Regions from separate parts of the Pseudarthrobacter sp. NPDC092424 genome, predicted to be linked through region 2. Evidence: riboswitches for the same ligand, from Rfam matches in the RefSeq annotation. Region 2 holds a riboswitch; the other holds the start of a gene.
What was found. A riboswitch is a leader RNA that binds a small molecule or an ion and turns the genes downstream of it on or off. The one in region 2 is predicted to bind cyclic di-AMP.
Positions count from the first base shown of each region.

Region 1: another riboswitch for cyclic di-AMP. It lies ahead of ACIQCN_RS10095 (hypothetical protein); the one in region 2 lies ahead of ACIQCN_RS11025 (M23 family metallopeptidase).

Region 1 covers NZ_JBIVQC010000005.1:203,847-209,432, forward strand. The annotation lists gene ACIQCN_RS10085 (phosphatase PAP2 family protein) at 1-417, shown strand, start outside; gene upp (uracil phosphoribosyltransferase) at 430-1,065, shown strand; gene ACIQCN_RS10095 (hypothetical protein) at 1,124-1,900, opposite strand; cyclic di-AMP (ydaO/yuaA leader) riboswitch at 1,906-2,086, opposite strand; gene ACIQCN_RS10100 (sensor histidine kinase) at 2,195-3,727, opposite strand; gene ACIQCN_RS10105 (response regulator transcription factor) at 3,728-4,468, opposite strand; gene ACIQCN_RS10110 (winged helix-turn-helix domain-containing protein) at 5,084-5,586, shown strand, end outside.
Region 2 covers NZ_JBIVQC010000006.1:144,209-149,794, forward strand. The annotation lists gene ACIQCN_RS11015 (NlpC/P60 family protein) at 73-834, opposite strand; gene ACIQCN_RS11020 (C40 family peptidase) at 987-1,610, opposite strand; cyclic di-AMP (ydaO/yuaA leader) riboswitch at 1,715-1,913, opposite strand; gene ACIQCN_RS11025 (M23 family metallopeptidase) at 2,028-2,849, opposite strand; cyclic di-AMP (ydaO/yuaA leader) riboswitch at 2,862-3,100, opposite strand; gene ACIQCN_RS11030 (metal-dependent transcriptional regulator) at 3,220-3,933, opposite strand; gene serC (phosphoserine transaminase) at 4,207-5,337, shown strand; gene ACIQCN_RS11040 (DUF3027 domain-containing protein) at 5,452-5,586, opposite strand, start outside.

The sequences.
Region 1 (5,586 bases), on a different contig from region 2:
TCGCCGTCCTTCCCGAGCGGCCACACGTTAAACACGACGGTGGTCATCGGTGTGCTGCTGTACGTCCTGTGCCTGCAGTTCCATCAGCTCTGGGTGCGCGTTATGGCCATCACCGCGGGAGTGATTTTCATCATCGCCATGGGCCTGAGCCGGGTCTTCCTTGGCCACCACTGGCTCACGGACGTCACTGCCGGCTGGCTGCTGGGCGGTGCCTGGGTGGGCCTGGTGATCCTGGCCCACAGGCTCTTCCATCTGACAAGGCGCAAGGAACACGTGGGTCCCGCACCCACGTTCGACCACCCCGTGGTGCGGGACGTCGTGGCGGAGAAAATCCACGACCACATGCCCGAGCACCAGGGGGAGCGCGGAGCGGATGCGGGCCGGGGCCGCGGCCCGGGGGACCATCGTGCCGGGTGATAGTTTGGACCCATGCGCACTCTCGTTGTTGACCACCCCTTGGTCGCCCACAAGCTCACCGTCCTGAGGGACAAAAACACCCCCTCGCCGGTCTTCCGGCAGTTGACGGAGGAGCTGGTCACGCTGCTGGCGTACGAGGCCACCCGCGAGGTCCGCACCGAAGAAGTCACTATCGAGACCCCTGTCAGCACCACCGTGGGTACGGCTTTCACCAAGCCCACGCCGCTGGTGGTTCCGATCCTCCGCGCCGGCCTGGGGATGCTTGAGGGCATGACCAAACTGGTCCCCACGGCGGAGGTTGGCTTCCTGGGCATGGCCCGCGACGAGGAAACCTTGGACATCATCACCTACGCCGAGCGCCTGCCTGAGGACCTGACGGACCGCCAGATCTTCGTGCTGGACCCGATGCTTGCCACCGGCGGAACCCTCCGCGAGGCCATCAAGTTCCTGTTCAAGCGGGGCGCCTCTGACGTCACCTGCATCTGCCTGCTGGCCGCCCCGGAAGGCCTGGCCAAGCTCGAAGAGGAACTCTCCGGCGCTAACGTGACCATCGTGCTGGCCTCCATCGACGAGAAACTCAACGAAAAGTCCTACATCGTTCCGGGCCTGGGCGACGCCGGCGACCGCCTGTACGGCATCGCAGGTTAGCCGGCAGGACGGGTAACAGACCCCGCCCTGCCGGTCCCGGCCGGCGGGCCGGTCCTGCCTAGTACCAGTTGTTGGCGTAGTGGAAGTTCAGCGCGCCGCACGGTGACTGGTAGCGCTCCTTGATGTAGTCCAGGCCCCAGTTGATCTGCGTGCGGTAGTTGGTGAGGTAATCGGCTCCCGCGCTTGCCATCTTCTCGGCAGGCAGGGACTGCACGATGCCGTATGCGCCACTGCTGGAGTTGGTGGCCGTGGTCTTCCAGTCGGATTCCTTGGTCCACAGCGTCTTCAGGCACTGCATCTGGTCCGGCGCCCAGCCGTACGCCGCCAGCTGGCTGGCGGCGTAGGCCTGCGCGCCAGCGGGGTCGTTCACGGCGGCCGGCTTCGCAGCCTTGGCCTTCGCGGCAGCAGCCTTTTCGGCCGCGGCTTTGTCTGCGGCAGCCTTCGCAGCTGCAGCCTTCTCGGCGGCCGTCTTCGCGGCAGCAGCCTTCGTGGCGGCAGCCTTCTCAGCAGCGGCCGTCTTGGCGGCGGCTGCCTTGGCGGCGGCGGCTTCTGCCGCGGCGGACTGGAGCTCGCTCTTTTCGAGGGCCAGCTGCGCCTGCTGCTCAGCGGGGGAGAGCTGCGTGGCCGCGGGTTCCGTGGATGCAGCGCGGGTCATCGACTCCGTGGCCTGGCCCGCAGCGCCAACGCCCACCAGCAGCGCGCAGGATGCCGCCAGCACGGCAGCCCGGCGCCCCAATGCGGGGAAGGTGCCACGGCGGGAGCGCTTGGCCGCGCGGGCGGCTGCGCGGGTGGGAACGCCAGAATTTGGGCGCGGTTCTACCTGGAATTCAGACATGATGGATCGCCTCTCACACCTGCGGAGTTAGCTGTCGGGTTCGGATGAGGGCATCCGGCCGCACGGAACATTCACGTGCTGGCTTAACCCCAAGGGCCTGATAGCGTGCCCGGGACGGTGGGTCCCCCGCCTCTGCCATCGGTCTATCGGAGTCCGGGAAGCGGCAGAGCTCGGCGTCATCCGGACATGCGCCACGAACGGAAGCGCACCATTCGACGGTACAGGAGTTTCAGGCCGAAGTCACATTTTGGTAACAGAGATCACGACGGCGGCGCGTCGCCATTGCCTGCCGCCTCACCCGGACGTAATGGGCAGTCTGACTATGAAGCTCGTCCGGCCGGGCCGTGACTCGACGCTGACGGTGCCGCCGTGCGCTTCCACAATGGACTGTACGATCGACAGCCCCAGGCCGCTGGTCCCTTCGGCCGCCGCAGGGCCGCTTCGGTCGGAGGCGCCCTTCCGCGCCGCGTCTGCGCGGGCAAACCGGGCAAAGACCTTGTCCACGAACTCCGGGGGAATCCCGCCGCCGTCGTCCGTTACCGCAACCTCCGCGGCGCCGCCGGGAACCACCCTGACCCTCGTCTCCACGGTGGTGCCGGCAGGCGTGTGCTTGCGCGCGTTGGATAACAGGTTCATCAGCACCTGGCGAAGCTGTGCAGCATCGCCGGCAACGACCACGGGCTCCTCGGGCAGTTCCAGCCGCCAGTTGTGCCCCGGCGCCATGACCTTCTCGTCGCTGACACCTTCAATCACCAGCTGGGTCAGGTCCACGTCCGCCAGCTTCAGCGGCTGCCCCTCGTCCAGCCGGGCGAGCAGCAGCAGGTCCTCCACCAGCGCCGTCATGCGCTCGGACTGGCTTTGCACGCGGGCCAGTGACCGTTCGCCCTCAGGCGTGAAGTGCTCGGTCATGCGGAGCAGTTCGGTGTAGCCCCGGATCGCAGTCAGGGGAGTGCGCAGCTCGTGCGATGCGTCAGCTACGAACTGCCGCACCTTGGTTTCGCTGCGCTGCCGGGCCTGCAGCGCGTTGGCCACGTGGTCCAGCATGAGGTTCAGCGCGTGTCCCACGCTGCCTACTTCTGTTCCCGGATTGGCGTTCGACGGCGGCACCCGCACTGCCAGCGCGACCTCGCCCGCGTCCAGCGGGAGGCGGGAAACCCTGGTGGCCACCCCGGAAAGCTGCTCCAGCGGTTTCATCGTGCGGCGGATCAGCACCGTTCCGGCGAATCCCACGAGCAGCAGCCCGCCGAGCGACACGAAGAGGAAGGTCCATACGAGGGAGGCCAGCGTGCTTTCCTTGGCAGCGAGCGGCAGCCCGGTCACCAGGACGTCGTCAAACGATGTCTGCACGGCGACCAGCCGGTAGTTGCCGGTGGACAGCTTCCTGTCCACCGGTGCGGAGCCGGCCGCCAGCGCCTGGAGCGTCTCCTTGTCTTTCGCCGAAAGCGCTGACCGTGTGGTGTCCGGGGCCAGAAATCCTGCACTGCTGACCTGGCCGTCAACGATGCGCGCGTTCAGCGTCCCGACGCTCTGCCCCCGGGCATCCAGCGGGTCGCGCCCGTTGAAGCCACCCATGGGTGGCCGTCCCGGATCGTTGGACCGCTCCGCGGCCTGGGTCAGCTGGTCGTCAAGCTGGCGGGTCAGGAAGGTGTCCATGGAGGCGTAGCTGACTACCCCGACCGCGCCGCAGATCGTGATGAGCAGGGCCATGGCCAAAGCGGTGAGCCGGGTCCGGAGGTGCCAGGTGGCCGGCTTCAGCCAGTTCCGCGGCGCTCCGCTGGAGCCGGCAGGCCGTGAGGTGGCCGGCGGAGTTGGACCGGAGAATGCCATCTAGTCCGCCGGCTTGATGACGTAACCTGCACCCCGGACGGTGTGGATCATGGGCGGGTGCGCGGCATCGATCTTCTTGCGCAGGTACGAAATGTACAGCTCCACGATGTTGGCCTGGCCGCCGAAGTCGTAATTCCATACGCGGTCCAGGATCTGGGCTTTGCTGACCACGCGTCTCGGGTTCTCCATGAGGTACCGGAGCAGCTCGAACTGGGTTGCGGTGAGCTGGACGTCATCTCCGGCCCGGGTTACTTCGCGGGTATCGATGTTGAGGACCAGGTCTCCCACCACCAGCTCGGCCGTGTCCATGGCGGCCACTCCGGAGCGCTGCACCAGGCGGTGCAGGCGGAGCAGGACCTCCTCCATGCTGAACGGCTTGGTGACGTAGTCGTCGCCTCCGGCCGCGAGCCCAAGGATCCGGTCCTGGACGGCGTCCTTGGCGGTGAGGAACAGGGCCGGCACCTCAGGCGCGAAGGTACGGATCCTGCCCAGGAGCTCAACGCCGTCGAACCCTGGGAGCATGACGTCCAGCACCAGGACGTCGGGCCGGAACTCCTTGGCCAGTTTCACCGCCTGCGGACCGTCGGCAGCAACCGCCACGGACCAGCCGGCCATGCGCAGTCCCATGCTCATCAGCTCGGAAAGGCTGGGCTCGTCATCGACCACCAGGGCGCGGATCGGAGAGCCGTCCGGGTGGGAGAGTTGCGGAAGGTTGTTGGTCATGGAGTGCGAAGTGGCCATGGAGCAACTCTCCGATCTCTCGTTGTAGCCGGGCTTAGGGCAGCCTGTGCACCCGCTGTGAAGTTCAGCCTAACGACCTGAACGCCGTGTCCGGAGGTCGTCCGCACACTGTCGGCCTGGTGTCCGAATGCCGGTCCGGGTGGACAGCGAACCCGTGCAGGCAGGGCGATTTCACGCCCGTGCGGGAAAATGCATTAAAGACATCGTTTGTGGCAACCATCCGAATAAAGCGCTGGTATTGCGCGGGTTACGGACTGGTATTGGCATTTTGGTTGCTGTTACCGCCGAGTAACTGAATCGTGATTTGCGGCACATTAGTCCATTTCGTCTCATAATGCGGACGGTTTGGTCCATTGTTACTTGCAAGTTCGCATTGTTACGCGTCACACTTCCAATGTGAACAAGAACTCAACAGCACCTGCAGCCGCAGATTACTGGCACAGCGCACCTGCTGCCGCCGGGATGCGCTGTTGCCGAATGCACGCCTGACCTTCCCACCCTTTGAAGTTCTTAGGCATTCGCCCCACTAGCCCAGCGTCGGGCGCCCCTCCCCAGCATTGCGGGGACCTAGCATTCGAGCCGCGATGACGGCCATTCACATTGAGGTAAGCATTCATGTCAGTTGCATCCGGATACGTCCATATCTCCGTCCGTAACGCCGCCAAGGCTGCCCAGTCCACCGGATTCCGCCCCGGTCCCGGTTTCGGGCAGCGGACGCCTGCCGCTCCCGTCGGCGCCGGAAGCAGCTTCCCGGCCACGGGCTACGTACCCCAGGGCTACAACCCCAACTCATACGGCCAGCTCCGCGCAGTCCCGCAGGCAGAATCCGCGCCCATGACCGCCCCCACTCCCGTAGTGGCCGGGCCCAACGCAGTGCGCCCAGTGGCCAACGACAACGTAGCCCGCGGCTTCGTCCTGTACATGGGCATCGATGAGGAAACCGCTGCAGCAGCCGGTACCTCCATTGCCAAGCTCGCCCAGGAAATCCGTGCCTACGCCCAGTCGCTGGTGGCCGGTGCCGAAAGCTACGCAGCAGTTGCCATAGCCCCCGCCGGCACCCCGGGTTCCGCGCTCGACGTCGTACGCTCAACGTTTGGTGACCCCACCGTCAACGCCCG
Region 2 (5,586 bases):
CACCCCAAAGGGGGGTTATAAGCGCTCTAAGAGGACAAAGCTCCCGGAGTGGGGAGGGCTTGCGAAGGCGTGTCAGTCGACGCGGATGAAGACCGGGCCGGAGCCCACGTTCGCGCTGAAGACCACCGTCTGGTTGCCGTTATAGCCACCGTGCACGGCCTGGCCGTTGCCGGCGTAGACAGCGATGTGCGCTACGCCCGCGCCGCCGTCCGCGTAGTAGATGAGGTCGCCGGGCTGGGCTTCAGCTGCGCTGACCGTGCGGCCAAGGGAGAGGTAGCCGGCGGGCCAGTCATGGAAGTTGATGCCAACGGCGGCCAAGGAGTTGGTCACCAGCATGGTGCAGTCCTGGGACACACCCAGCTGGGCGTAGGCGGCCGACAGGATGGCTGCACCCTTACCGCTGGCGGAAGCCTTGGTGGCCGTCGGTGCGGATGCCGTCACCGTGGCCGCGGTGGCCGGTGCTGCCGTTTCGGGTTCCGGAGCCGGCTCGGCCTCCTTCACCTCAACAACGGGCTCTTCCTCGACAACGGGAGCGGCCTCGGTGGAGACGGCCGGCTTCTCGAAGCTGATGGAGATGGTGGAGGCAGCCGAGATGGGCGCATCCACGGCGGACTCGACCGACAGGGCAGAAGCCGGGGCTGAATCGCGCTGGACGTTGGAGTCTGCAGCGTTGGCGGCAACACCGCTGGTCAGGACAAGGCCGGAAGCGGCAGCGATGACTGCGGCCTGGCGGCCCATGCCGCCGGCGTTGTCGCCCACGGCCTTGGCAATGACAGCAAGCGAGTTGGTCTTGGTGACCTCGGCGCGGTGCCGTGCGGTAGCACGAGTAGTCATGTTCTCTCTTTCGATTTCCTCAAGACCGCTGTGAACAGCCCAGGGCTATTGACGTGCCGGGATCTTGGGGGTACCCCGGCACGTCCCAAACGGGGATGTGGTGATTGGCGAAATACGCGTTTGAACCGGGCCCGCGGGCGGGCCGTCTTGAACTACGGGTTGAGCGTGTAATACACCGAGGAACCGGTGGCGGCCACGGCATGCAGCAGGGTGCCCTGGCTGGGGTTCAGCGCGCTGACCATCATGCCGTTGCCGACGTAGATGCCCACGTGGGCACCGCCGTTCTGGACCACCAAGTCGCCCGGCTTGGGGGCAGCGGTGGCGGTCATGATGGACCATGCGTTGACGCGGGGAATGCTGATGCCGGCCTGCGCATAGACCCACTGCGTGAAGCCGGAGCAGTCCCAGCCGTTGGGAGAGGTGCCGCCCCAGACGTACGGGCGGCCAATGCCTGTGTAGGCAATACCGGCAATGCCGGAGGTGGAAGCACCGGCAACTGCAGACAGTGCAGTGTCGGCGGCGGAGCCCGTGGTGGACTCTTCTTCCTCGGAGGTGGACTGTACCTCGACCGGCTCGATCTCCGGAGCTGCGGTGGTCTTAACCACCGGGCGCTCGAAGGAAACCGTGGCGGTGGGGGCTGCCATTACGGCGGCATTCGGGGCTCCAGACTCGGTGGAGGCCGAAATGCCCGCGGTGGTGTCCGCTGCGGTGGCCGGCAGGCCCATGGTCAGAATGAGGCCCGAAGCTGCTGCTGCGACTGCGGCCTGGCGACCCATGGTCCCCGCATTGGCGCTGACGGCCTTGGATACGGAGCCCAAAGGGTTGGTGCGCACCGTTTGTGCACGGTGGCGCGCAGAATTACGACGTGAAGACACGAAAGGTAGCCTCTCCCAATGCCTGCGAGGTGAGCTGTCGGATTCGGATGGGAGTCACCCGGCCGCGCGCTTCCAAGGAAGCTTTTACGGCTTAACCCCAAGGCCTTCCCACAAACAGAAGGCCGAAATTGGTTCCCCCGCCCCTGCCAGACGATGAAATGCGAACGGACCTTGAGCGGTGGCAGAGTTAGGCAATCCACTCAAGAGCGTCAACTTCGGAAAAGTTGACGCGTGTACGACGTTACAGGAATTAATAACCAATGTCACATTAAGGTCACGGGGCCTAAAAGTGTTGCGAGAGCAAACCCTCAGTTTTGACTAGAGCCAGCCGGTGGGGTCGACGACCTCGCCGTTGACCTGGACCTCGAAGTGGAGGTGGCAGCCCGTGGACGCCCCTGTGGTTCCGCTATATGCCACTACGTCGCCGCGGCCCACAGTCTCGCCCTCCCGGACGTTGAAGCCGGAGAGGTGGTTGTACGTTGTCTCCAGGCCATTTCCGTGGTCGATGACCACCCGGTTGCCGCCGCCGAAATCATGCCAGCCCACGAAGGTCACGGTGCCGGTGGCCGCCGCGAGCACGGAGGTGCCGCACTGGGCCGCGAAGTCCTCGCCACGGTGGAAGTCGCCGTAGCCGCCCGTGATGGGACTCACCCGGTAGCCGAACGGGGACACCATAGTCAGGTTGGCCAGGGGCGCACCAAGGCTGCCCACCGAAGCGGCGCGCGAGATTGCGCTGGCGGACTGGGCGCTCAGGAGCTGCTTCAGCTTGCCGTCCGGGTCCGCCTTGGTGACCACTGCGGAGCGGCTGAAATCAATACGGGCCCCGGCCTCAGCGGAGATTTCAGGCTGCTGTGCGGGCTGCACGGCAACCGCGGGAACAACGTCCGAGGCCTCAGTGGCCATTACCGGGCTGGTGGAGGGGACCGTCACGGTGAGGACGAGCCCGGTGGCTGCCAGGGCAATTCCGGCCTTCTGGCCGATACCGCTCGCTGAGGCGAACTCCGTCATCTGCCGGAAGGGGCCGCGCCGGCGGCGGGCTTCCCGGTGGAAATCGCGGGGGCGCTCCGCGGCGATGACTTCCACAACCCGGGGGGTCGGTGAGGGGCCCGCAGCGCGGCGCCGGCCCCTGGAGGTCTGCATGCTCAAAAGAAGGTTTCCTCTCTGGAAAGCCTGCGAAGTTAGCTGTCGGATTCGGGTCAGAGAGTTCAAAGACCCGGTCCGCCGTAAGCAAACTTCTGCACAGAGCTATCCCGGGAGGAATTTGCTGGAGAGGCTTGCTGCTGACGGACTTCACCCCAAGGCAGCCCCCGCTGCCGGTTGTGGTTCCCCCGCCTCTGCCAGTAAATGACTCGTGCACCTGATCCGCTGGCAGAGCTCGGCTCCGGATCAGGTAACGCTTGTGTATCAACGCTTGGGTTTAACTATACGGGCTTAAGCCCGGCAGTAACAATTCCGTTATAACCGTGTGGGAACGGGCACGCCGGGGTAAGAGGCGAAGGCCCTGAGGACCCTAAACGACGGTAACGAAGACGTGCGCGGCCACTTCCGGCGGCAGCTCGAGTGCGCCTTCGATCCCCGGCACCCGCACCGAAATGTAGTCCCCCACCCGCTCAAGCGACACCTTGGCGCCGGGGCGGATTCCACCCTCGTCGAGCTGCAGGAGAAGTTCCGGCTCCACCTGGATGGGCTCGGCCAGCCGACTGACCACCACCGCGGAAGCGGGCTGGTAGGCCTTCATCGCTTCGAGCAGGCTCACAGCACTATCGGCAGCCGGCGCAGCGCCACCGCCGGCCTGCACCGGCTGGCCGCCCAGGGCGTCGAGCCCGGGAATGGGGTTGCCGTAAGGGGACTCCGTGGGATGGTCGAGGAGCTCGTAGATGCGCCGCTCCACCCGCTCGCTCATGACATGTTCCCAACGGCAGGCTTCATCGTGTACGTATGCCCAGTCCAGGCCGATGACGTCCGCGAGGAGCCGTTCGGCCAGCCGATGCTTGCGCATGACTTCGGTGGCCCGTTTGCGCCCGGTCTCGGTGAGTTCAAGGTGCCTGTCTCCGGAGACCACCACCAGGCCATCGCGTTCCATCCGACCGATGGTCTGGGACACCGTGGGGCCCGAGTGGCGCAGCCGCTCCGCAATCCGGGCGCGCAGGGCAACGATGTTCTCCTCCTCAAGCTCCAGAATCGTGCGAAGGTACATCTCCGTAGTGTCGATCAGATCCGTCATCCAGCTCAGCTCCTCGAGCGCAGTACCTTGCGTTGTCCTACCGTAACGCCTTCGGCCGGGCGTAGTCCGGTGAAAAGCTTAGCCTGTTTTGAATTTGTCCGAATAGTCGCCGAAGGCAGCATCGCGCCTTGTCTCAATTGCTGGACTATGACGCATCCGGTTCCTGCGGGAACACCCGTTCAGGCAGAATAAGGAGGGCCTGAGCCACCGCAGCCGGCCGCAGGCCAACCATCCGCCCGGACCATGCGCGTCCATGCCGAAACTGGAGCACCTGTGAGCGACAACAGCATCACTATTCCCGCCGACCTCCTGCCCGCGGACGGACGGTTCGGCGCCGGCCCCTCGAAGGTCCGCCAGGAACAGATCGATGCATTGTCCGCGGCCTCGAAGTCCATCCTGGGCACGTCGCACCGCCAGGCCCCCGTCAAAAACCTGGTGGGTTCCGTCCGCGAAGGCCTGAGCGCATTCTTCCGCGCCCCGGAAGGGTACGAAGTGGTCCTCGGCGTCGGCGGTTCCACGGCTTTCTGGGATGTTGCCGCGTTCGGCCTGGTGGAGAAGAAGGCCCAGCACCTGTCCTTCGGCGAGTTCGGCTCCAAGTTTGCCGCCGCCACCAACAAGGCGCCGTTCCTCGATGCGTCCTCCATCATCAAGTCCGAACCCGGCACCCGCCCCTCTCCGCAGGCGGAAGCGGGCGTGGATGCGTACGCCTGGCCGCAGAACGAGACCTCCACCGGTGTCTACGCTCCGGTCAAGCGTGTTGCCGGTGCTGACCAGGGCGCCCTGGTGCTGGTGGACGCCACCTCAGCCGCAGGCGGCCTGGACGTGGACGTGGCCGAAAGCGATGTCTACTACTTCGCGCCCCAAAAGAACTTCGCCTCCGACGGCGGCCTCTGGCTGGGCCTCTTCTCCCCCGCCGCCCTGGAACGCGCCGCCCGCGTGAAGGCAAGCGGCCGCTGGATTCCTGACTTCCTGGACCTCCAGACCGCCATCGACAACTCGCGCCTGAACCAGACGTACAACACCCCGTCGCTGTCCACCCTGGTGACGCTGGACGCGCAGGTGCAGTGGCTCAACGGGAACGGCGGCCTGGACTTCGCCGCCTCGCGCACCGCTGATTCCGCGGGCCGGATCTACACCTGGGCCGAGGCCTCGGACTTCGCCACGCCGTTCGTCACCAACCCGGACGAGCGTTCCAATGTCATCGCGACGATCGACTTCGACGACTCCGTGGACGCCGCCCAGGTGGCGAAGGTCCTGCGCGCCAACGGCGTGGTGGACACCGAGCCGTACCGCAAGCTGGGCCGCAACCAGCTGCGGATCGCCACGTTCGTGGCCATCGAACCGGCGGACGTGACCGCACTGCTGGCCAGCATCGATTACGTCGTGGAACGCCTCCGCAAGTAGCAGCCGGGGTTCGGTCCGGATTAAGTACGACGGCGGCGCCCGGGTTTATCCCTGGCGCCGCCTTTCTCCCCGTGGAGCTTTCGCCCTGTCCTTCGGGCACTGGGGGTGCGCCCGCTAAGGCACGGCGTCCCCGCCGTCCGTGCCGTCGTCGTCCGCCGTGTCCCCGCCGTCCGTGCCGTCGTCGTCCGCCGTGTCCCCGCCGTCCGTGCCGTCGTCGTCCGCCGCCTCATCGGTGACCGGGGCGGCAGG